DNA from 4 places in the Embleya australiensis genome. Region 1 is predicted to be linked to each of the others. Evidence: riboswitches for the same ligand, from Rfam matches in the RefSeq annotation. Region 1 holds a riboswitch; each other region holds the start of a gene.
The links. A riboswitch is a leader RNA that binds a small molecule or an ion and turns the genes downstream of it on or off. The one in region 1 is predicted to bind cyclic di-AMP.

Region 1 (5,745 bases):
CAACGCGGTGTTCGCGGTGCTGCCGGCGGATGTGACCGAGCGGATGCAGAAGCGGTTCCGGTTCTACACCTGGGACGAGTCGATCGGCGAGGTGCGCTGGATGACGGCGTTCGACACCACCGAGGCGGACATCGAGGCCTTCGCGACCGCGCTGGCCGAGGAGTTGGGCGCGCGCTAGGGCGCGCGGCGGTGGGCGGGTCGGGGCGAGCGCCCCGGCCCGCCTTCGCGTATTGCCGGGACTTTGTCACGTTTGCCTCGAAGTGGTGTGGGTTTCCGGCCGGTTGCGGATCTCTTTCGGGGCGCACAGGTCGGCGAGGGCGCGTTCACATCGGGTGCCGGATCGGCGGCGGCAGGTGTTACAGTCGCCGACCCAGGTGATCGGAGCGCGCCGTCGTGGACCTGCGAAAGCCCTATCTCGCCGAGCACTTCGCACCCGTCGCCGACGAGATCGACCGGCGCGACCTGAAGGTTCGGGGCATGCTTCCGCCGGAGTTGAACGGTCGCTACATCCGCAACGGGCACAACCCGCGACCCGGTGACGTGCCGTCGCACTGGTTCCGGGGCAGCGGCATGCTGCACGGCATCCGGCTGCGGGCCGGCCGGGCCGAGTGGTACCGCAACCGGTGGGTACGTACCCCCGCGTGGAACGGCGCGCCGTACGTGCGCGCGGACGGCAGCGTGGACCTGACCGCGAGCATCGCCGGCACGCACATCGTCGAACACGCCGGTCGGCTGCTCGCGCTCCAGGAGGCCAACCTCCCGTTCGAGGTGACCCGCGAGTTGGACACGGTCGGCCCGTACGACTTCGCCGGCGGGCTGACCACCGCGATGACCGCGCATCCCAAAACCGATCCGGGCACCGGCGAACTGCACTTCTTCGGCTACTCGCCGACCCCGCCGTATCTCACGTACCACGTCGCCTCGCCCCGGGGGCGGATCATCCGCAGCGAGGTGATCTGCGGCGCGGGGCCCTCGCTGATGCACGACTTCGGCCTGACGCGACGTCATGTGGTCTGGCTCGACCTGCCGGTGGTGTTCAACCCGGCCGAGTCCTCCGGTGTGCCCTACCGCTGGAGCGAGTCCTACGCGCCCCGGATCGGCGTGATGCCGCGCACCGGCCCGGCCGTACCGACCTGGTTCGAGGTGTCGCCGGGGATGGTGCTGCATGTGGCCAACGCGTACGAGGACGCGCGCGGGCGGATCGTGCTGGAGGCGCCGAGGTTCGATCGCGCCGCGTGGGAGACGAGTTGGCGGTGGTGGGTGGGCGCACCCGGCTACCCCGAACCACCCGTGGTCGGCGCGATCTCGCACCGATGGATCCTGGACCCGGCCTCGGGAATCGCGGGCGAGCAGGAACTGGACTCGCTGGTCGTCGAGTTCCCCACGATCGATGCCCGTGCGGTGGGCCGGCCGCACCGATTCGGCTACGTGTCGGCCTTTCCCGGGGCGGGGCTGCGCGAGTACGCGATCGTCAAGTACGACCGGGTGAGCGGGGAGCGGTGGATCGCCGGGCAGGGGCGTGACCGCATGCCCGGCGAGGCGGTGTTCGTGCCGGCCGAGGGCGGCACCGCCGAGGACGACGGCTACCTGCTCACCGTGGTCGGTGATCTCGCCCGGAACGCCTCGGAGTTGCTGGTGCTGGACGCGCGCAGGATCACCGCGCCGCCGATCGCGGTCGTCGAACTGCCGCGCCGGGTACCGGCCGGAATCCATGGTTCGTGGATTCCCGACTGCGACGGATCGGTTGCCGACGGCTGAACCCGACCACGCCGATCTTCGTGCTCTACAGTCCGAGCAGCGTGCTCGGGTGGGCCGGGCACCGGGTGGGGTGGGAGTGCGATTCGGGTGGGTGCGACCAGGCTGCTTGCGGTTCTGCTGTTCGTCGGCACGACGGCGTTGGGCATCGTGCTGTATTTCGTCGAGGACACGTCATTGGCGGATCTGCTCTCGCTCGGGGCGGGGGCGGTGTGTCTGTTCTGGCTGATCCTGGTGCTGACCGCGCCGTGGAACCTGTACTTCCGGGCCCAGCGGGTGATCACGGAGATCGCGATCAGCCGGGAGCGGGGCCTGGCGGTTCCCGAGGGGCATGACGTCGAGGCCCGGCGGATGGCCCGCCGACTGCTCTACGGCGCGATCGGCGCACACGTGCTCTCCGCCGCGGTGATCGCGCTGATCACCTGGATCTCCGGTGGCGTGGTGGGCTACTGGTTCGCCGGGTTCTACCTGCTCAGCACCCTGTTCCGACCCGGTCAGGCGTATGCGGAGCACCTGTCCCAGCGGCTGCGCACCATGCTGCGCGAGGTGACCCACCCCCGCGACGACGTGCTCGCGGTCAGCCAGGACGTCACGGCGCTCAAGGCCAAGGTCGAGGGCCTGGAGACCCGCACCAAGGAGTTGCTGGAGAGCATCGAGCAACTCAAGGAGACGACGGTCTTCGGGGCGGCCGACACGACGAGGCGCTTCCAGGAGGCGGACCGCAAGGTGGACGCCCTCGGCCGCCGCTTCGAGGACACCATCAGCCAGTTGACGGACAACCAGGAAGTCATCTCCGGCATCAAGGCGTTCCTGCGGCTTTTGCGCACCGAGCAGAGCTGACCGGGCCGTTCGGCCTACTCGCGTCCGGTAGGCACGAGCGACCGGCCGCAGTGCGGCGGAGACGATCGGGGCGCCGGCGAAGGGGCGATCGGCGCACACGTGGGCCCCGCCGAAGTGTTCGGCGGGGCCCACGTGGTGAGGGGGGATCAGACGGCGAGCTTGGTGCCCACCGCGATCACGTTCGGGTTGTCGCCGATGACGCCGGCGTTGGCCGTGTGCAGGGCCTTGTAGCCGCCCTTGACACCGAACTTGGCCGCGATCGCGGACAGCGTGTCACCGGACTTGACGGTGTAGGTCCCGGAGCCCGACGCCCGCTCGGTCGCGGCCGACTTCGGCGCGTCCTGCTTGGCGACGTCCTGCTTGGGCTGCACGTTGAGCTTCGGCGCGTTGCCGGTCGCGGGCTTGGCCTCGGACTTGGGCTCGGCCTTCGGCTCGACCGAGGACTTGGTCTTGCCGGTGGTCGAGGACTCGGCCGTGGCGTTGGCGTCGCCGCCCTTGCCCAGGCCGGCCTTGACGGAGCAGACCGGCCAGGCGCCGGGGCCCTGGCTCGCCAGGACCCGCTCGGCGACGGCGATCTGCTGCGCCTTGGAGGCCTGCGCGGCGCTGGCCGCGTACTGGCTGCCGCCGAACGCGTTCCAGGTGCTCGGGGTGAACTGCAGACCGCCGGAGAAGCCGTTGCCCGTGTTGATGCTCCAGTTGCCGGTGCTCTCGCACTGGGCGACCGCGTCCCAGGTGGACGAAGTCGCGGCGTTCGCGCTGCCCGCCATGCCCACGAGGGGAAGGACGAGACCCGCACCTGCGGCGACGGCGATGCCGGCGCGACGGCCACGAGAGAGCGAACGAACCGGAGCGGTGATGGCACGGAAGGTCATTGATTACCTCGTCGGGCGCCTACGAAGTTAGCTGTCGGGTTCGGACGATTGGCCCGGCCTCGCCTGTCACAGGCATGGCTTCACCCCAGGCATCGGCAGTGCCGATGTCGGCTCACTTGGTTCCCCCGCTCCTGCCGCCAGTCGATATCGACTGCTTCCCTCGGGCGGCGGCAGGATTCGGCGTACCGCCCGGGGAGTCCGCTTGTGCGAACAACCACGAAGCTACGCACCGGTTCGCCGGGTTGGCAAACATTTCGGGCGGTTTGTGACGTCCCCCATAAGGGGGAATAACACCTATTTGCCCGATTTGTCGCCGTCCTTGCAGGTCACGGCGCCGGCGTACACGGTGCGCGGCCACGCGGTCACGCGTGCGTCAGCGACGGGCTATTCCGTCGCGGGCAGCTCTACCGGAACCACTACCCGCTCCTCGTCCCAGAGGAACGTCGCGCCACCGGTCGCGAAATTGGGCACATCGGCCACCGTGGCCCGCCCCTCGGGCGAATCCAGCACCGCCTCGAGTTCCGCGCGCGAAGGCGCGTACAGCGCGACCACCAGGTAATAGGGCGGCTTCGCGCCGGACGGATCCGGTTCGCACTTGCCGATGGTCCAGCCGGTCAGCCCCGGCATGGTGCGGGCCAGCGGGACGTGCTTGTCCCAGTAATAGGAGTCGAACGCCGCGGGGTCGTCGGGGTGGCCGTAGAGCACGGTCAACTTGTACATGCCGGGTCCTCACGCTCGTGGTGGTCGGACGGACGGACGTGCGCTTGCGCCACGCGGCTGCTGCCGGGCGCGGTCGTTACGGATGTGCCGGGGTGTCGCCCGTCGTGGCGGCGTCCCCACTCGGGGTGATGCTCTTGAACGCCCGTGCCTGCTCGGTGATGGCCACCTCGGTCGGCAGACGCTCCATGCTGGAGGCGCCGAAGAAGCCGACCACGCCGGTGGTGTGGGCCAGGACGTACGCCGCGTCCTCGGGTTCGGCGATCGGCCCGCCGTGGCACAGCACCAGCACGTCGGGATCGACCTCCGCCGCCGCGTCGCGCATCTCCTGCACCCGCTCCACCGCCTGGTCGAGGGTGACCGCGGTGGTCGCGCCGATGCTGCCCTTGGTGGTCAGGCCCAGGTGCGGGACCAGCACATCGGCGCCGGCCGCCGCCATCGCACGGGCCTGCTCGGGGTCGAAGACGTACGGCGCCGTGAGCAGACCGCGCTCCGCCGCCAGCCGGATCATCTCCACCTCCAGGTCGTAGCCCATCCCGGTCTCCTCCAGGTTCTGCCGGAAGACGCCGTCGAACAGGCCGACCGTCGGGAAGTTCTGCACTCCCGCGAAGCCCATGGCCGCGAGTTGGTCCAGGAAGTGCGGCATGATCCGGAACGGATCGGTGCCGCACACCCCCGCGAGGACCGGGGTACTGCGCACCACCGGCAGCACTTCGCCCGCCATCTCCACCACGATCGCGTTGGCGTCGCCGTACGGCAGCAGTCCCGCCAACGAACCCCGGCCGGCCATGCGATAGCGGCCCGAGTTGTAGATGATGATCAGGTCCACACCCCCGGCCTCGGCGCACTTGGCGGACAATCCGGTGCCCGCGCCCGCGCCGATCACGACGCCGCCCTGCTCGACCGTCGTGCGCAGTCGGCCCCGCGCCTCGCGTCCGTTCATCTCAGTCCACGTGTCCCTTCGTGATCAACTCGTGCAATCGATCCGCCGCCGCCTTGGCGAACGCCGGATCGTTGATGTCCGTCGCGACCTCGCGCACCTCGACGGCGGTCCCGTCGAGGCCGGCGCGCAACGCGTCGAACAACGCCGTATCGGCGTCGGAATCGTAGAAGGGTCCGCCCTCGACGTCGATCGCCGAGACTCCGCGCAGCGGCAGGTACAGCGCGGTGGGCCCGGTCGCGTCGAGCAGTTTGGCCGCGATCCGCCGTCCCAGTTCGGCGTTTTCGGCCGGTGTGGTGCGCATCAGCGTCACGGTCGGGTTGTGCACGTACAACAGCCGGTCCTCGAAACGCGGCGGAACGGTGTCGCGGGGGCCGAAGTTCACCATGTCCAGCGCGCCCACGCTGACCACCTGCGGCAATCCCATCCGCCCGGCCGCGGTCAGCCGTTGCGGCCCCGCGCTGAGCACCCCGCCGACCAGGTCGTCGGCCAACTCGGTGGTGGTCAGATCGAGGACCCCGGCCAGGAAGCCGCCCTCTGCCAGGTTCTCCATCGACCGGCCGCCGGCCCCGGTGGCGTGGAACACCAGTACCTCGTAGCCCAGTTCGTTGAGCCGCTCGC
Region 2 (5,745 bases), 2.7 Mb from region 1:
CTTCCGGAGCAAGCGGAGCCACGTCCTTTGTAGCCCCGGCACGAGGCCGTGGCGACGGGTCGCAGGATGGCCGGCGGTGCACTCGGGATGTGCTCGCGGCCTGATGGTACTCCGCAGAGCGGAGCCATCGACCGTCCTGAGCAGCCGGGAAGGGCTCAGCGGGGTGGGCCGTCAGGGGATCGAACCCTGAACCCGCGGATTAAAAGTCCGCTGCTCTGCCAATTGAGCTAACGGCCCCGTCGGGCGTCCGGCGGTGATCCGCGTTTTGCCCACCGGCAGAGTACCGGTATCGGATCGAACATGCTGCGAGTATCCCCGGACACGCCGTGACCTGCGGGGATGTGGGCTCGTACGGGCGGGAGCGTGGGGCGCCGCGAAACGGTCGGAGTGTGCAAAATGGACGCACATGGCTGCCGGCCACCCTCTCGTCGGGCCTCGGTGATTACCATATCGTTACCGTCCGTGGTCGGCCGGTCGATCGGCCGGGCCGGCCGGACTCGTCGCCGTTCGACGACACGGTCCGGGTCCCTACCCGTCGAGCAGGCCGCGCATTGTTTCGGCTGCCCGGGCGGCTGCGTCGGCACAACAATTGTTGAACAACACGTGTATCCGGTCGACGGTTTCGGCCAGCATGCGCACTCGGGGCACCCACTCGGCCAGTTCCGCGCTCGTATAGGTGTGGCGGAACCGTTCTTCCTTCGAGCCGCTTCCCCAGGCCCGGTTGCGGCCGTGGAAACGAACCACCGCCAGTTCGGACGTGGTGGCCACGGCAACCGGGGGGATGGACGTGGGCAGCGACTGCGCCGTGTCGACCGCCACCGCGGCGACACCGAGGCGTTCGAGGAGAGCCGTCGTCGCGGCGCGATGTTCGTCCTGCCACCAGAGCGGATGCCGGAACTCGACGGCGAGCGGCCACCCTTGGGCCCGCTCGACGCAGTCGCGAAGGAAGCGTGTGGCGGCCACACCAGGCGCCAAGGACGGCGGGAACTGAAAGAGCAACGTGCCGAGACGTCCTGCCTCGCGCAACGGCAGCAGCGCCCCGCTGAACCGTTGCCAGACCTCGTCCGACAAACGATCGTCGACAGCACCCGGGCGCACCCGTGGCGGCAGCAGGGACCGCAGCTCCGCCGGCAGCGAACCCGGCCTGGTGGGATGCCCGGTGAGCAGCGAGAACGCCTTGACGTCGAAGGTGAATCCGTCAGGCGTACGGTCCACCCACAGCAGACTGTTGCGGGTGCTGGGCAACGCGTAGTAGGTCGCGTCCACCTCGACCACCGGGAACTGCCGTGCGTAGTACCGAAGTCGGTGTTCCGCGTCCCGGCATTCGGCCGGATACCAACCACTGGAGACCAAGGCGGAGTCGGTCCACGAACAAGTGCCCACCGATATACGACCCATGGTCCACACGCCTACCCCGGTTCCCGGAACCTTCGCCAAGGCAAGGCAAGGCAGGGCAGGGCAGGGCAGGGCAGGGCAACCCGAGATCCCGCGTGCCCCGAAGCACCGGCGGCAACGACGACGGCGATCGGTCCGGGAGTTGGGTGCCGCGCTTCCCTGGACCGATCGCCGTGAACGCGCGCGTGCTCGCGCGCGGTCGTTCGGTCTAGCCCGGGCGGACGGCCGCGTAGAACGGCATGGAGTCCAGAGGGGCCTCGGTTACGTTCTTGCCGGGGCGGGGGGCGTGGATGATCTTGCCGTTGCCGATGTACATGCCCACGTGCGAGTTGTCCGAGAAGTAGAACACCAGGTCGCCCGGCTTGAGCGCGTCCTTGGAGATCCGCGGGCCGTCGTTGACCTGGGTCCACGTGGTGCGGCTGAGCGAGACGTTGGCCGCTCGCCACGAGGCCTGGGTCAGGCCCGAGCAGTCGTACGAGTCGGGGCCCACGCCTCGCGGCGCGTACGGCTTGCCGATCTGGGCGCGCGCGAACGCGATCGCGGCCGCCGCCCGGCCGGACACGGGGACGTCCTTGCCCGTCGTCGGCGGCGGGTCCGTCTTGTCGCGCGAGCTGCGGTCGGTCTCGGTGCGCGAACCGGCGTCGTTCTTGTGCTCGTTCGAGTCGAGGACTTCCTTCTGCTGCTGCGCGGTGAGCGTGTTCAGCAGGCGCTGCGCCTCGGTGAGCTTGTTCTGGATCTCGCCCTTGTGCCGGTTCAGCTCGGTGCGCAGCTTCTCCAGTTCCGCGAGCTGCGAGGAGGCCTCGGTGCGGTCCTGCTGGAGAACTCGGGCCTGCGCCGCGATCTGCTTCAGCTTCGCGGCCTGCTGGCCGTCGAGCTGGGACAACATCTGCGACTTCTGCAGGTAACCCTCGGGGTCGCCGCTGAGCGCGAGCGAGAGGGACGGCGGGAGGCCGCCGCTGCGGTACTGGTTGGCCGCCAGGACACCGATCTGGTCGCGCAGCGTGTTGAGCGCGGCCTGTTCCTCGGTGATCCGGGCCTGGGTCTGGTTCGCGGTGCCCTGCTGCTTGGTGATCTGCTCGTCGACGCCGTTGGCGGCTTCGGTGGCCTTGATCGCCTCGCTGTGCAGCTGGTTGACGCGGTCCTTGGTCTGCTGGAACGACTGCGCGGGGTCCGCGCTCGCGGTGCCGGCGAAGGTCATCACACCGGTCATCGTCGCGGCGGCCGTGACCACGGTCGCGGCGGTACGCATGGCGGTGCGGGGCTTGGGCTTGCGGTGCTGCCCGGATCGACGCTGGGACGCCACTGGCGGCGGTCTCCTTCCTCGGCCGCCTACCGGGTTAGCTGACGGGTTCGGGCGGAAGAAGGCGCCCTACGGTGCCGAAGCACCGATTCACCCCAGGGACTGCGAGGGTCCCCGGTTCCGGCTTCATGTCGCGGCGACCGTGGTTGCCCACCGTCACCGAAACCCGTCACCGAATTCGGCGGAGGCGAACGTGTCGACCGGGTGGCCGACGTGGAGCCGCTCGCCTATCGCAGAACGATAGTCACAGGCGTGTCACGACCCTCACTCCGAGTCTCTACATTACCAAATCTTTGCCAAGAGTTCCGTTTCACCGGTCGTCGTATCACAGGAAAAGCACTCGGAATCCCGAAAGTCGATCTTGGGCTGATTTGGCAACGATTGGCGGCAAGGATCCGCCGTCCGACCTCCACAAACGTCGTCGCATCCGCGAAATGGGCCGACCGCGGGGATACCACCTCCGAGGCTCCGCTGTTTCGCCCGGCTTGCCCGTCCTTTTCGAACCGGACATTCACCGGTCCGGCCGAGCCGAGGCGAATACGCGACATCGAGCGACACCGAACAGGTGTGGGCAGACCCCGAACCCGGATTCGAAAATCGCCCCCGGGCCGGCGCCGCGCCCACTACCCCGGCCTACCCCGGCCTACCCCGACACCGACCGCCCCGCCGCCACCGCCAGGTCGCCTTCCGCTCCCGCACGCGCGTCGTACTCCGCCCGCGCCTCGGCGATGCGTTCCTGATGTTCCTCGGTCCAGGTGACCAGCGAACGGATCGTCGTGTGCAGCGTGGTCCCCATCGGGGTGAGCGCGTAGTCCACCCGAGGCGGCACGACCGGATACACCGTGCGGCGCACCAGGCCGTCGCGTTCGAGCTGGCGCAGCGTCACGGTGAGCATGCGCTGGCTGATCCCGTCGATCTCCCGCCGCAACTCGGTGAAGCGCAACGTACGGCTCTCCAGGATCGCGATCACCAGAAGCGACCACTTGTCCGCGACCCGGTCGAGGATCTGCCGGACCTCGCACCCCTCGCGCACGTCCCACTGGAGGGCGTCGTAGTCCTCCTGGTTACTCGGGCAGGGGGTCGGTTCCTTCGAAGTGCCTTCTTCCATGGAAGTCGATGCTGCCGAAGGATGGGGTCGGTTACAAGAGGGAACCGGGTTCGTCCGAAGAACCGACCCCCGGCACCCCGATCCCACCGCGATCCCACCCACCCGCGTCCCGAGGGGCTGTCGCATGTCCACATCCACGTCCGCACCCGGCAGCGCCGCCGAATCCGCCCCCGAATCCACCCCCGGCGACGCCCCCGCCGGCCGAATGAGCCCCCGCGCCTGGGGCATGCTGCTCGTCCTCTGCGGCGCGATCTTCCTCGAGGGCATCGACATCGCGATGCTCAACGTCGCGCTGCCCACCATCCGCGAGGACCTGGGCATGTCCACTGGTGGCGTGAGCTGGGTGATGAGCGCGTACGTGCTCGCCTACGCCGGCTTCATGCTCCTCGGCGGCCGCACCGCCGATCTGCTCGGCCGGCGGCGGATGTTCCTCCTGTGGCTGACCGTCTTCCTGGTCTTCTCCGGCCTGGGCGGATTCGCCACCGAGGGCTGGATGCTGATCGTGGCCCGCTTCGTGACCGGCGCCTCGGCCGCCTTCATGACCCCCGCCGGGCTGTCCATCATCACCACCGGCTTCCCGGAGGGGCCGCAGCGCAACCGGGCACTGCTCTTCTACGCGGGCACCGCCGCGGGCGGCTTCTCGCTCGGCCTGGTGATCGGCGGACTGCTGACCGCGATCGATTGGCGGTTGGTGTTCTTCGTACCGGTCGCGCTCGCCGCGGTGATCCTGGCGGCGGCGTCGGCGCTGATCCCCCGGGACGAGCGGCCCGAGGCCGGCGGGGGCTTCGACCTCGTCGGCGCGATCAGCGTGACCGGCTCGATGTTGCTGCTGGTCTACGGCGTGGTCCGGCTCGAACACCCCGCCGACGGCCCGGGCCGGACGATCGTGGTCTTCGCGGGCGGGGTCGCCCTCCTGCTCGCCTTCGTGGCCATCGAACGACGCGCGGCGAATCCGCTGGTACGCCTCGGCATCCTGCGCTCGGGCGCGCTGGTCCGGGCGAACCTGGGCGCGATGTTGTTCGCCGGCTCGTTCTTCGGGTTCCAGTTCATCGCGGTCTTCTACCTCCAGGAGATCCGCGGCTGGTCGACCCTGGAGACCAGTTTCGCGCTGCTCGCGGTCGGGGCCGACGCGGTACTCGCGCCGACGCTGACACCGCGACTGGTGGAGCGCTTCGGGAACCTGCGGGTGATCCTCGGCGGGATGGTGGCGGCCGCCGCGGCGTACGCGCTGTTCCTGTCGATCGACGGCGACACCTCCTACATGGCGATGTTCCCGACGATGCTGCTGCTCGGTCTGGCCTTCGCGCTGGCGTACGGCCCGCTCACCATCGCCGCGACCGACGGCATCGACGAGGACGAACAGGGCCTGGCCGGCGGACTCCTGTACACCGCCTTCCAGTTCGGCGCGGCGCTGGGCCTGTCGACGGTCACCGCGGTCCTGGCCGGTGTGGGCGGCTCCGAGTTGAACGGCTTCCGCACGGCGCTGATCGTGCCGCTGGTCGGGGTGGCGCTGGGCGCGGCGGTGACCGCGTTCGGCCTGCGCGGGCGCCGGGCGGCGGCCTAGCCGAGTCGCCCCACAGCCGACGAAGCCGCTCGCCGACGGGCGAGCGGCTTCGTCGTCGCATCGGGACTCAGGCCCCGCTCGAGCCCGCCCCCGAACCGGTACCGGCCGCCACCGTCGCGGCGGAGCCCTGCGCCGGCACCCCACCCGACGTTCCCGGACCCGACGCCAGAACGGCCGTACTCCCGTGCGGCTTCGCCCGCCGCACGCCGATCGTCAGCACCGTGATCACGGCGGCCGCGAACATGCCCACCCCCGCGATCGTCATGCAGACGTGCATCGCGTCCACGAAGCTGTCGCCGATCGCGCCGAGCGCCCTGCCCGTGGGCTCGGGAGCCAGACCCAGGTGGCCGGCCGCCGACAACCCCTCGTCCGACACGG
Region 3 (5,745 bases), on a different replicon from region 1:
GGGCCGCGCCACCGCGCCCCTCGAACGCGCCGGCTGGGCCGGCCTGTTCCGCGCTCGCGAGCGACTGCTGCACGAAGGACTCGTCGAGCGGCTGCGGATCGGTGCGGAGCGGGGGACCGACCCGTTCGTCCTCCGCAACGACTGCGCCGATGCCGCCGAGCGCCTGGGCGAGGCGCACGCGGCGCGGATCACCGTCGAGGCGCTGATCCACGACGCCCGCCCGACGTTCGGGCACCGCGTGCCCGAGCCGGTGCTCGACGACCTGTGCCTGGTCCGGGTCCTGGAGGAAGTCACGGCACACGACGGCTGGTTCCTGGCCGCCGGTCTGCTCACCGCCGACGAGGTCCGCGCCCTGTCGGCCCGGATCGACGCCGCGTGCGCCCGACTGGCGCCGCACGCCCGGGCATTGGTCGACCTGCTGGACGTACCGCCGGGCCTGGTCCGGGGCGCCCTGGCCGGGGACGACCCGATCGGCGACCTGACGACGTGACGCCCCGCCGCCCCCGGATCCGCCTCCCCGGGCGCCACCCTCCTGACTCCCCATACCTCCACAGGGCGCCCCGCCCCGACCCGCGCACCCCCGCCGGGCCGTTCGGGACGCGCGCGCACCACCCCTCGGACCACGGACAAACGGAGCTTCGATGAACCCTGCACCTTCGACGGCCGTCCCGACCGGGATCGCCCCCGAGTACCTGTCCGATCCGGACGCCGACCGTATCCGCGCGTTGATCGACCACGTGTGCGGACACGGCGCGGCGGACATTCTCCGGGCCGCGCTGCCGCCGGGAGTTCCCGACGCGGTCGTGGACATGGTGTCCCGGCACTGCCGCTTCGACCACGCCGCGCTGCTCGTGTTCCCGGAGCGGCTCGGCGACCTGCTCGACCGACTGCCGCACTGGGGATTACGCACCATCGAGGTCGTGCCCAGCACCGTCGTTCGCAACCGCATCGCCGAACGCCTGGGCCTGCGCGCGGAATCGGTCGACGTACACATCGTGCGCTGCTCGCTGCCCGGCGACGGGGTCGCCGCCTGCGAGGGCCGCAACCTCGAACTGTTCGCCGTGGCACCGGTCCCGGGAGCCGACTTCGCCCGACTACGGGCCGAGGAGCGCGCCCGCAACGGCGAGACGCACTTCGCCTTCCGCGTGGTCGAGCCGACTCCGGTCACCCTCCTGGATCTGCACGACCTGCTGGTGTCCCGGGACGAGGTACTGCGGGACGGCGGCGGCTTCAATCCGCACGAGGACACCTTCGTGCTGTACTTCCGCAGCACCGGTGAACCGGCCTCGGACCGCTGGCCGCGCCGCCTGGAGATCCTGGCCACCGGTTCGTATCCCGAGGTTCTGCGGCGCCACGCGGCTCCGGACCCGGCGTCCGGTCGGGCCGGTTCGCCGGCGCACGAGGATCCGCCGCGCGAGGACCCGACCCGGGAGATGTTGCACCTGGTCACCGGCGCGTGGGTGACCCAGGCGATCGGTGTCGCGGCACGGCTGGGCCTGGCCGACCACCTCGGCGACGGGTCCCGGTCGGTGGCCGAGCTGGCCGAGGCGGCGGGTGCCGAACCGGACCGCCTGGGGCGGCTGATGCGCCTGCTGGCCGGGCACGGGGTGTTGCGGGTCGAGGCGGACGGACACTACCGGCTCACCGAGCGCGGTGCGCTGCTGCGCACCGATCGGGACGGATCGTTGGCCGCGCTGGCGGACCTGTACAGCGGTCTGTTCTTCACGTCGTATCTCGGCCTGGAACACACGGTGCGCACCGGCGAGGACGCGTTCACCCGGGTGCACGGCCGGGAGTCGTTCGAATATTTCGCCGAACACCCGGACGACGCCCGGCTGTTCCGGGAGGCGATGGCGTTCGGCACGATCGTCTTCGACGCGGTGCCGGCCGCCCTGGACCTGCCGCCGGCCGCGACGGTGGTCGATGTCGGGGGCGGCGACGGGGAGTTGCTCCTACGCGTGTTGCGCGAGCATGCGACCGCGCGCGGGGTGCTCTTCGAGCGGGGGCATGTGGTCGACGCCGCCCGGGAGTTGCTCACCGCATCGGCCGCCGAGGACCGGTGCGATCTGGTGGTCGGCGACTTCTTCACCGATCCGCTGCCCGGTGGCGGAGACGTGTACCTGCTGGCCCGGATCCTGCACGACTGGGCGGATGCCGAGTGCCTGGTCGTGTTGCGGGCGCTGGCCCGGGCGATGCCGGTCGACGCACGCCTGGCGATCGTCGAACGGCCGATCGTCGAGGCGGGCGGGTCGGTGTTGCCGCTGCGCTTCGACATCCAGATGATGACCAACGCCCGGGGCCGCGAGCGCACGGTGGCGGAGTATCGCGCGTTGCTGGCCGAGGGCGGCTTCGAACTGCTCGACCTGCGACCGCTGCCGCTGGACATGGCGGTACTCACCGCCCGACCGCGTCTTACGCAGGAGTAGCTACCCGGCGCACGTGCAGGCAGCGGATGTGCGACGGCGCCGTGCCCCCGACCACGGTCGGGGGCACGGCGCCGAGCCACTGCTGTCACAGCTACCGCCACTGCTGTGCGATGCTCACCCGGGCGCCGCCGCGGCCGGGTCGCGCGATCAGTTCGGGCGGGTCGCGCCGGCGATCGGCATGGTGTTGATCGAGGCGATCTCCACCGGCTTGCGCGAGTTGGCGGCGTGCACCATCTTGCCGTCGCCGATGTAGATGCCGACGTGGCTGATGCCCGAGTAGAAGAACACCAGGTCGCCGGGCTGCAGGTTGGCGATCGACACGTGCGGGTCGGCGGCGAACTGGTCGTTGGTCACGCGCGGCAGCGAGATGCCCGCCGCCTTGTACGCGGCCTGGACCAGACCCGAGCAGTCGTACGCGTTCGGGCCGGTGGCGCCGTACACGTACGGCTTGCCGACCTGCGCCTTGGCGAAGGCGACGGCCTGGAGGGCCTTGCTCGACGCGTTCGAGGAACCGCCGGTGGGCGCCTGGTTGCCCTTCGAGCCGCCGGTGGCGGGCTTGGCGGCGGGCTTGGCCGCGACGTCGACCGACGGCTTGCTCGTCGGCTTCGGCGCGGTCTTGCCGGTGACCGTGGTCTTCGGCTGGACCTGGATGCTTGGCTTGGCCGGGGCCTCCGCCTTGGGCTGCGCGGGCGCCGAGCCGGTCAGCCGCAGGGTCTGGCCGATCTCGATCAGGTCCGGGCCGGACAGGAGCACGTCGCGGTTGAGCTGGTACAGGCTCTGCCAGCCGCCGGAGACCTTGTTGGTCAGCGCGAGCTGGGACAGCGTGTCACCGGCCTGGACCAGGTAGCGGGCCTTGTCCGCGGCGGTGGTGGCCGCGGGCGCGGCGACCTCGGCCTGGACCGGGGCACTCTCGACCGCGGCGGTCGGCGTGGCCGACAGCACGGCGGAGGCGCCGGTGGGGGCCTGGTCGGTGGTGGGGACCTGTGCGTGGGCCGCACCGGCGCCGGCGACCGGGATGACGGCTCCCATGCCGGCGATGCCCACCGCCGCGACGAAGCGGCGGACGTTGGCGGGGCGGGCGGCTCGGTGGCGAGCGTTTGCGGACAGCATGAAATGGGGTCCTCTCCTGTCGCCTACGAGGTGAGCTGTCGGATTCGGACTGGAGCAGCCCGGTCGCTTCACGCGACTTCACCCCTAGCCGTCACCGGAACGATCCCGGCCACGGCGATTCACCTGGTTCCCCCGCTCCCGTCGGATTCTTCGCTGTAGACATCCCGCTGCCGGCGACGGGATTCGGCGTACCGGCGGCAGGGTTCACCCGAAAGGTGAATCGGCGAGAAAGGTAGGCAATGCGATGGGGAGATCACAACCGAATCCCAGACATTGTGCGGAGCGTAAAGGCGGAATAAAGGCGACATCTCGGCCGGCTTCGGTCGGAAGCACCCGCGATGACGAGGGCGTATCTCGGAGAGTGGCGTGACGGAGCGGTAACGGAAAATAGTCGAGATCCGTCGCCGGCCACCGAAAATGAATTGCAACCCGAAGTCGGCTATATAATTTATGTCCGTTTTATCCATGCGGGCTACATCACATTCCGGGCATCGGGCCGGCCGCCCCCCCGTGCCTACGCCCCGGCAGAGGGGCTTTCCACCGGACGGACGCGCCGGGGACCGTCACTGGTGCGGTCTCCTGCTCCTGGGTCCGGGTTTCACTCCGGCGCAACCCAGGCCGGATCGACGCGGGGGTAGGGGGCGGAATCAAGCCACATGAACAAAGTGTTCAACACGAATCATGCGACATGATCCATTGACATCGATCCGTGCGTCTCGGCATGCTGTGACCATGTCGTCGACTCCGGACACGCCCGCGACCCCCGAATCCCACGACCCCTTCACCGCGCCCGACCCCGAGCAGGCGCGGGCCCGGCGCGTACACGCCTCCCTGTTCCGGATCGCCGAGCGGCACGCGGCCACCGACGAGCAGCGCGCGCGGCAGGTGCACCCGTACATGCTCGGCCCGCACGAGGCGATCCGGCTGGTGTCGTTCCTGCTCGGCGGTATCGCGCAGCCCGCCGACGGCGAGCCGGCGGTCGACCACGCCGACATCACCGCCGCGCTGAGCCTGATCCCGATGGCCAGGGGCGAGATGGACGACCTGGAGGCGGGGCTGCTCCGAATGGCCCGGGGGCGCGAGATGACCTGGCAGGAGATCGCCTTCGGCCTGGGCCTGGGCACCCCGCAGGCGGCCCGCCAGCGCTACGAGCGCCTGCTCGGCCGCACCACCCCCGAGCCGGAGGACGACCCGGCCGCTCGGGCCTGAACGCGCGCGGGTCGGCTCGCAACACCCACCGGGTCAGCCCGCGAAGACCTCGACCAGGGACCAGATCGCCAGGCCGAGCATGCACACCCCGCCGATCCGCTGCACGGTCTGCAACGGCATGCGCTTGGCGATGAACCGCCCGGCGAGCAGCGCCAGCGCGGACACCGACATCAGCGCCGCGACCGAGCCGATCGCGGTGGACCAGGTGCCGTTGGTGGCGGCCAGGTTGGCGGTGGTGATCTGGGTCAGGTCGCCCCACTCGCTGATGAACACGGCCATGAAGGCGGTCGAGAACACCGCCCGGAATCCGGTGATCCGCGCCCCGCCGCCGTCCGCGTCCTCGTCGTCGGCACCACCGCGCAGCAGCATGAACGCGCCGAAGCCGAACAGCGCGGCGGAGACGAGCTTGACGATCCAACCGGGCAGCAGGCCGAGCAGGCCGCCCGCGCCCACGGCGAGCGCGACGTGCACGGCGAACGCGGTCGAGGTACCGAACCAGACGTAGAGCGGGCGCATGCGCGTGCCCATGGCGAGCGACGCGAACATGGTCTTGTCCGGGAGCTCGGCGAGGAAGATCAGCCCGAAGGCGGTCAGGATCGCCAGGAGGTCGAGGTGCATTCCGGGTGGCTTTCTGCGAGAGCCGGGCCCCGGGTCTTCACGAAGCGCCGCTCGGCGGATTGGAGGACCACTCGGCCCGGCACGACGGGGTGCGTCCGCGAGATTCGCGGACGCGTCGTTGCCTGGCCGAAGGTCTCGCCCACCCGTGATGATCGGGCCCGGCCACCGGGAGCCCGAGGGCTCCAGCATGTCGACGACCGGTTCGCGGGGCTACTCCCCTTCGCTGGCTGCGACCCTACCGCATGCGTACGACCCGCCCGAGCATCGCCGCGCGGGCCCGGGTCCGGCTCACGATGCCAGGCAGCGGGCCAGCGACCAGCGCAGTTGCTCCTCGTCCAGCGGCGTGCCCAGGGTCAACACCTGCAACATCGTGCCGTCCAGG
Region 4 (5,745 bases), on a different replicon from region 1:
CGCGCCGAACGAGACGGCGCCGCGCGAGCAGTTCGTGCAGACGGTGGCGCGCGAGGTGCGCCGGGCCGGGCTGTTGCGCCAGGTCACCATCCAAAGCTTCGACTGGGGCTCGCTGATGAGGATGCGTCAGGTCGAACCCCGGCTGCCGCTGGTCGCGTTGACCAACTACGACTTCCTCCAAGTCGGCAAGCCCGGCGCCTCGCCCTGGCTGGGCGGTCTGGACATCGACGACTTCGGCGGCGACCCGCTGCGGGCGATCGAGTCGTTCGGCGCGACCTCGTTCTCCCCGGTGCACGGCTTCCCGCAGGACGGCAAGGTGGGCGATCCGAACTACCGTCCCTACGTGACGCGGGCGATGGTCGACGAGGCACACCGACTGGGCATCAAGGTGGTGCCGTGGACGATCGACGACCCGGCCACCATGGCGAAGCTGATGGACGACGGCGTGGACGGGCTGATCACCGATTATCCGGACCGGTTGCGGGAGTTGATGGCGGCGCGGGGGCTGCCGCTGCCGAAGCGCTACCCCGCGCGGGGCTGACGCCGGGGAAGCGCCGCTCGCTCGGTGCGTGGCGGATACGGCCGCTTCGGCGGACGGTGCCCATCCGGCCGGCACCGTCCGCGCGGCGGGCATGGAACAGGGCCGGGCCCGTCGACGCGTGGTCGACGGGCCCGGCCCTGGAACTTCCCGGTTGTGCTCGGATCAGAGGTTGACGCCGTGCGCGCGCAGGTAGGTGACGGGGTTGATGCCGCTGCCGTAGTTCGGGGTGGTGCGGATCTCGAAGTGCAGGTGCGGGCCGGTCACGTTGCCGGTCGCGCCCGAGAGGCCGATCTGCTGACCGGTGCTCACCGTCTGGCCGGCGCGGACGCCGATGCTGGACAGGTGGGCGTACTGCGAGTACTTGCCGTCCGCGTGCTTGATGACGACCTCGTTGCCGTAGGCACCACCGTTGCCGGCGCTGACCACGGTGCCCGAGGTGATGGCCTTGACCGAGGTGCCGGTGCCGACCACGAAGTCCTGGCCGGTGTGGCTGCCGCTGGACCACATGGAGCCACCGGTGCCGAACGCGGTTCCCAGCGCGCCGTTCACCGGAGCGACGTAGCCGGAGGAGTTGACGGCGGTGCTGCCGGCCTTGGCCGAGGAGTCCTTGGCCACAACGGGGGCCTTCTCCTTGGTCACGGGCTTCGGCGCGACCTTGACCGACACGGAGGGCTTGGCCTCGGTCTTGGTCTCGACCTGGGCCTCGGTCTTGGTCTCGACCTTGGCCTCGGTCTTCGTGGCGGCCGCGGCCTTGCCGGAGAGCGAGAGCTTCTGGCCGACCAGGATCAGGTTCGGGTTGCCGCCGATGACGGACTTGTTGTCGGCGTACAGCTTGTGCCAGCCGCCCTCGACGTCCTTGGCCGCGGCGATCTTGGACAGGGTGTCGCCCTTGACCACGGAGTAGGTGGTGGTCGTGGCCGTGGTCTCGGCGGCCGGGACGACCTCGATCTTCGGGGCCTTCGGGGCCGGCGCGGACTCGACCGGCTTCTCGGCGACCTTCGGGGCGACCTTGACGGTGGCCTTGGTCGAGCCCGACTTGGCGTTGGGGGAGACGGCCGGAGCGGCGCCGCCACGGGTCAGGCCCGCGGGGCCCGAGGTGTTCGGCCACGCGCCGGGGCCCTGTACGGCGAGGACCTTCTCCGCGATGGCGATCTGCTGGTCCTTGGTGGCCAGGTCCGCACGCGGGGCGTACTGCTGACCGCCGAACTCGTTCCAGGTGCTCTGCGTGAACTGCAGGCCACCGTAGAAACCGTTGCCGGTGTTGATGTGCCAGTTGCCCGAGCTCTCGCCCATGGCGACCTTGTCCCAGACGGAGACCGGGGCGGCGGTGGCGGAGGTGGCGAAGCCGGTGATCAGCGGGGCGGCGACGATGGCGCCGGCCATGCCGAGGGTGAGCGCGAGGCGCGCGTTCTTGGGCTTGCGGGCAGGGGTGATGAACGACTGCACGAAGATTTTTCCTTCTCCCACGCCTACGAAGTGAGCTGTCGGATTCGGGCTGGAGAGTCTCGCCCGGCCGGCGTCGACTCCTCGGGTATCGAGGAGGCGGGCACGGCTTCACCCCAAGCCGTCGTTATCGAACGTCCGCGACATGCGGACGCCCGGGACGGCATTCCACTTGGTTCCCCCGCTCCTGCCTTTCGGGTTTCGTACCGTGGCCTCTCCGGCGGCAGGATTCGGCGAACCGGGAGACACATTCCGCCGAACACCGGACCGGTGCGGCGAAGCACCAAGCTACGCATACACCCGACTCGGATCCAAACATCACGTTTCGCCGAAACCGAAGATTCGGGTCGGAAGGGTGGAATTCCGGGACCGAAAGTCCCGAAGCGTCCACGCATTGTGCCCGGGACCTTGAGCGGAGAGTGATGCGGGAATTGCAGGGAGTCAGAATCGTGGAAACTCGGTTCACGGTGCGTGCGAGTTTCTGACAATCGGTACGCGGGATGTGACGTGCGCCACGGGGTTTGTCGAAAACGACAGTCTCGGGACGGTGGAAAACGGGTCGAAATGGGGCTCGACCTGCCCGTTTATGGGAGGCGGCGAGGGCGAAGGGCGTGCGTGTTGTGGTGTGGGCACTCGGCGGGATGGCTCCGTTCGAACCGGGTGGCGCGGTGGAGCGCTTCGGTCTGACCCGCCCCGAATGGGGTGATTTGCCCGTACATGAACTGCGGGTGATCGTGTCGGGCGGCGCCCGCCGGGGTCCTCATCCACTGAGCGTCAGCCGAACCGACTCGGGCAGCGGCTGTCCCGCACCGGCAGCCCGATTCGCGGGCGCGGGTATCGCACCGGGACCGGGCAGGCTTGGCGCCTGGTCCGACCATCCCGATGCCGACCGGATGGGTCCGGCCGCGGCCGGGACGGTGGCGGTACCGGTCGCGCGAGAATCGCGTCTCACGGGCTGACGAGCCCCTGAAGCACCTGGAACGCGACGGCGACCACCAGCGCGTTGTAGAAGTAGGCGATGACGGTGTGAACGAGCACGATCCGCCGCATCCGCACACCGACGACTTCGACATCGCTGGTCGCGAACGACGTGGCGAGCGTGAACGAGAAGTACGCGAAACTCAGGAACGACGGCGTCGTGCCCTCGGGGAACCGAAGGTCGCCGTGCCCGCCGGTGACGTCGATGACGAGGTAGATCTGCGCGAAGCCGACCTGCATCAGCGCCCACGACAGGATCACTCCGAGCGAAGCGGCGACCGTCAGTCCGAGATCACGATGACCGCCGACGACCTGGTCCTTCGCAAGCAGAGCCGTCACCGCCGACACGGCGCCGGTCGTCCCCGCGAGCAGCGGCGCGATCCACGACCACCGGGCCAGAGCGCGCAGCTCCGTGACCGCGCCGGCCTCGACGGGTTGTCCCCGCCAAACGGCCGCGAACCCGCCGGCGATGTAGAGCGACCCGACGACGACCCACACGATCAGCGCCCACCGGGCGGTGCTGCTCAGGAACGCGACACTGGACAGGAAGATCAGTGTCTCTGCGGCCGACCCCGTCCAGCGAAGTCGTGCCCGCGCACGCGGTCCGGCCATGTGCCGATTCTGTCAGTCGGTCGAAGCAGCCGGTGTCAGCGAAACACGGCGCGTCTCGGCGAGGTCGTGGGCCCGTGGTCCTGGCGCCATTCACTCCGAGTTGCTTGTCACTTCGCCGGAGCCTCGGCAGGGCAGGGCAGGGCAGGGCAGGGCAGAGCCGAGCCGGGTGAGTGTGGGTGTCTCGGGTCGGGTACGGCGTATGCGGCTCCCCCCGTGTGGAGTCGCATACGCCGAACTCGGCCCGAGACGCCGGTGTCGGGCCCGTGATGGTCAGGGCGTCCGGGCGCCGCCGTTGGGTGTGGTGAGGAATTCGGCGAGGTGTACCGCGCGTACGCGCGACTTGCGGCGTCGCAGCCCGGTGCGGAGTTGGCGCAGGCAGCCGGGGTTGACCGCGACCACGACGTCGGCGCCACTGGCCTCGATCGCGTCCAGCTTGCGGTCGAGGATGCGGCGGGATTCGATCGGGCGCAGGAGGGAGTAGGTGCCGGCCGCGCCGCAGCAGTCGCCCGCGCCCGGGGTTTCCACGAAGTCGGCCACCGCGGAGAGGACTTCGCGCGGTTCGCGCCATACGCCGAGGCCGTTGCGCAGGTGGCAGGAGTCCTGGAGGGTGACCCTGACCCGGCGGCCGGCCACTCGGCGTTCGGGCAGTGCCGAGGCGTCGACCACCTCGGACAGTTCGGCGACCCGGTCGCGGCCGATGACGTCGGCGAGGTGCGCGGCGCATCCGCCGGAGGTGGTGACGATCCGGCCGGGGAGGCATTCGCCGAGGCGGCGGGCGAGGGCGCGGCCCTTGGTCGATTCGCCGTTGTGCGCGTGCAGTGCTCCGCAGCAGCCCTGGTTGTCCGGCACCTTCAGTCCGGGCAGGAGGGTGCGGGCCGCGCGGGAGACCCTGGGGAACATGGCGCGTTCGAAGCAGCCGAGCATGAGGGAGGCACCGGTGCCGGCGGGTGGCGTGGGTGGCGTGGGTGGTGCGGAGGGTGCGGGTTGTGTGGGTGGCCTCGGTGTCCGGGGTGTGGCCGGACGGGTTGCCTTGTCGGGGCTGCTGCGCCCGGCCGGCAGGACGAAGCGGCCCCAGCCCATCGCGCGGACCACCGGTGGCAGGCTCGCCACGATCGTCAACAGCCGGGCCAGTGGCGGTCGGTGTTTGCCCCGCCACTGGTGTTCGCGCCACTGTTCCAACAAGGAGCCGTACGGGACGCCCGCCGGGCAGACCGGTTCGCAGGCGCGGCAGCCCAGGCACGCGGAGGACTGTTCCAGCAGCGTCGGGTCGTCGGCGTCCAGGCGGCCGGTCTCCAGCGCGCGCATCAGGTTGATCCGGCCGCGCGGCGAGGATGCCTCGTCGCCGGTGGCGGCGTAGGTCGGACACGCGGGCAGGCAGAAGCCGCAGGAGATGCAGCGGGAGAGTTCCTCGGGGTCGAACACACCGGTCATGAGCCGAGCTTTCCGGGATTGAGGATGCGGGCGGGATCGAACGCGGTTTTGATGCGGCTCAGCAATTGCAGCTGGTCGTCGCCGAGTTGGGCGCGCAGGTGCGGCAACTTGGCGGCGCCTACGCCATGTTCGCCGGTGATCGTGCCGCCGAGTTCGATCGCGGTGCGGAAGATGTCGTCGAAGGCGGCGTGCGCGCGCTCGATCGATTCGGTGTCGTTCGGGTCGGCCACCACGCAGGTGGGGTGGAGGTTGCCGTCGCCGGCGTGGCCGAAGGTGGCGATGGTGACGGTGTGCGTGGCCGCGATGGCGTCGATCCGGTCGACCATCTCGGCGATCCTGGGGCGCGGCACGGTGGCGTCCTCGAGGATGGTCAGCGCGCCGAGTCGCGACAGCGCGGGCAGCGAACACCGGCGAGCGGTCAGCAGTGCCTCGGCGCCGGCCACGTCCTCGGCGAGGGTCCATTCCGTGGCGCCGGCCGCGTCGCACAACTCGGCCATGCGGTTCAGGTCGCGGCGGACCGCGTCGGACGTACCGTCGTCGCCGAACAGGAGCAGCGCTCCGGCGTCCCGGCGCAGGCCGAGGTCGGCGTAGTCCTCGACCGCGTTGATGCAGCTCCGGTCCAGGAATTCCAGGGTGGCCGGGACGATGCCGGCGGAGAGGATGTCGGCGACCGCGCGGCCGGCGTGGGCCAGGTCGGGGAAGTAGGCGATCCCGGTGCCCGTGTCGGCGGGGGCGGGCAG

Region 2: it holds a riboswitch for cyclic di-AMP, as region 1 does, so the genes downstream of both, ACMXN5_RS17610 (C40 family peptidase) here and ACMXN5_RS05760 (transglycosylase family protein) in region 1, are expected to answer to the same signal.
Region 3: it holds a riboswitch for cyclic di-AMP, as region 1 does, so the genes downstream of both, ACMXN5_RS41080 (NlpC/P60 family protein) here and ACMXN5_RS05760 (transglycosylase family protein) in region 1, are expected to answer to the same signal.
Region 4: it holds a riboswitch for cyclic di-AMP, as region 1 does, so the genes downstream of both, ACMXN5_RS38555 (transglycosylase family protein) here and ACMXN5_RS05760 (transglycosylase family protein) in region 1, are expected to answer to the same signal.

Annotation. Positions count from the first base shown of each region.
Region 1 covers NZ_CP182422.1:1,403,368-1,409,112, forward strand. The annotation lists gene ACMXN5_RS05745 (threonine aldolase family protein) at 1-178, shown strand, start outside; gene ACMXN5_RS05750 (carotenoid oxygenase family protein) at 394-1,758, shown strand; gene ACMXN5_RS05755 (hypothetical protein) at 1,846-2,595, shown strand; gene ACMXN5_RS05760 (transglycosylase family protein) at 2,742-3,362, opposite strand; cyclic di-AMP (ydaO/yuaA leader) riboswitch at 3,468-3,630, opposite strand; gene ACMXN5_RS05765 (EthD family reductase) at 3,852-4,187, opposite strand; gene ACMXN5_RS05770 (phosphoenolpyruvate hydrolase family protein) at 4,264-5,127, opposite strand; gene ACMXN5_RS05775 (Tm-1-like ATP-binding domain-containing protein) at 5,129-5,745, opposite strand, start outside.
Region 2 covers NZ_CP182422.1:4,075,668-4,081,412, reverse strand. The annotation lists tRNA gene ACMXN5_RS17620 (tRNA-Lys) at 165-237, opposite strand; gene ACMXN5_RS17615 (DUF72 domain-containing protein) at 529-1,398, opposite strand; gene ACMXN5_RS17610 (C40 family peptidase) at 1,604-2,698, opposite strand; cyclic di-AMP (ydaO/yuaA leader) riboswitch at 2,707-2,844, opposite strand; gene ACMXN5_RS17605 (winged helix-turn-helix transcriptional regulator) at 3,339-3,803, opposite strand; gene ACMXN5_RS17600 (MFS transporter) at 4,009-5,367, shown strand; gene ACMXN5_RS17595 (MFS transporter) at 5,435-5,745, opposite strand, start outside.
Region 3 covers NZ_CP182423.1:2,474,400-2,480,144, forward strand. The annotation lists gene ACMXN5_RS41070 (acyl-CoA dehydrogenase family protein) at 1-490, shown strand, start outside; gene ACMXN5_RS41075 (methyltransferase) at 642-2,426, shown strand; gene ACMXN5_RS41080 (NlpC/P60 family protein) at 2,574-3,536, opposite strand; cyclic di-AMP (ydaO/yuaA leader) riboswitch at 3,543-3,699, opposite strand; gene ACMXN5_RS41085 (DNA-binding protein) at 4,269-4,745, shown strand; gene ACMXN5_RS41090 (TMEM165/GDT1 family protein) at 4,779-5,363, opposite strand; gene ACMXN5_RS41095 (TetR/AcrR family transcriptional regulator) at 5,652-5,745, opposite strand, start outside.
Region 4 covers NZ_CP182423.1:1,894,406-1,900,150, reverse strand. The annotation lists gene ACMXN5_RS38560 (glycerophosphodiester phosphodiesterase family protein) at 1-541, shown strand, start outside; gene ACMXN5_RS38555 (transglycosylase family protein) at 704-1,924, opposite strand; cyclic di-AMP (ydaO/yuaA leader) riboswitch at 1,993-2,194, opposite strand; gene ACMXN5_RS38550 (DUF1345 domain-containing protein) at 2,933-3,574, opposite strand; gene ACMXN5_RS38545 ((Fe-S)-binding protein) at 3,845-5,005, opposite strand; gene ACMXN5_RS38540 (FAD-binding oxidoreductase) at 5,002-5,745, opposite strand, start outside.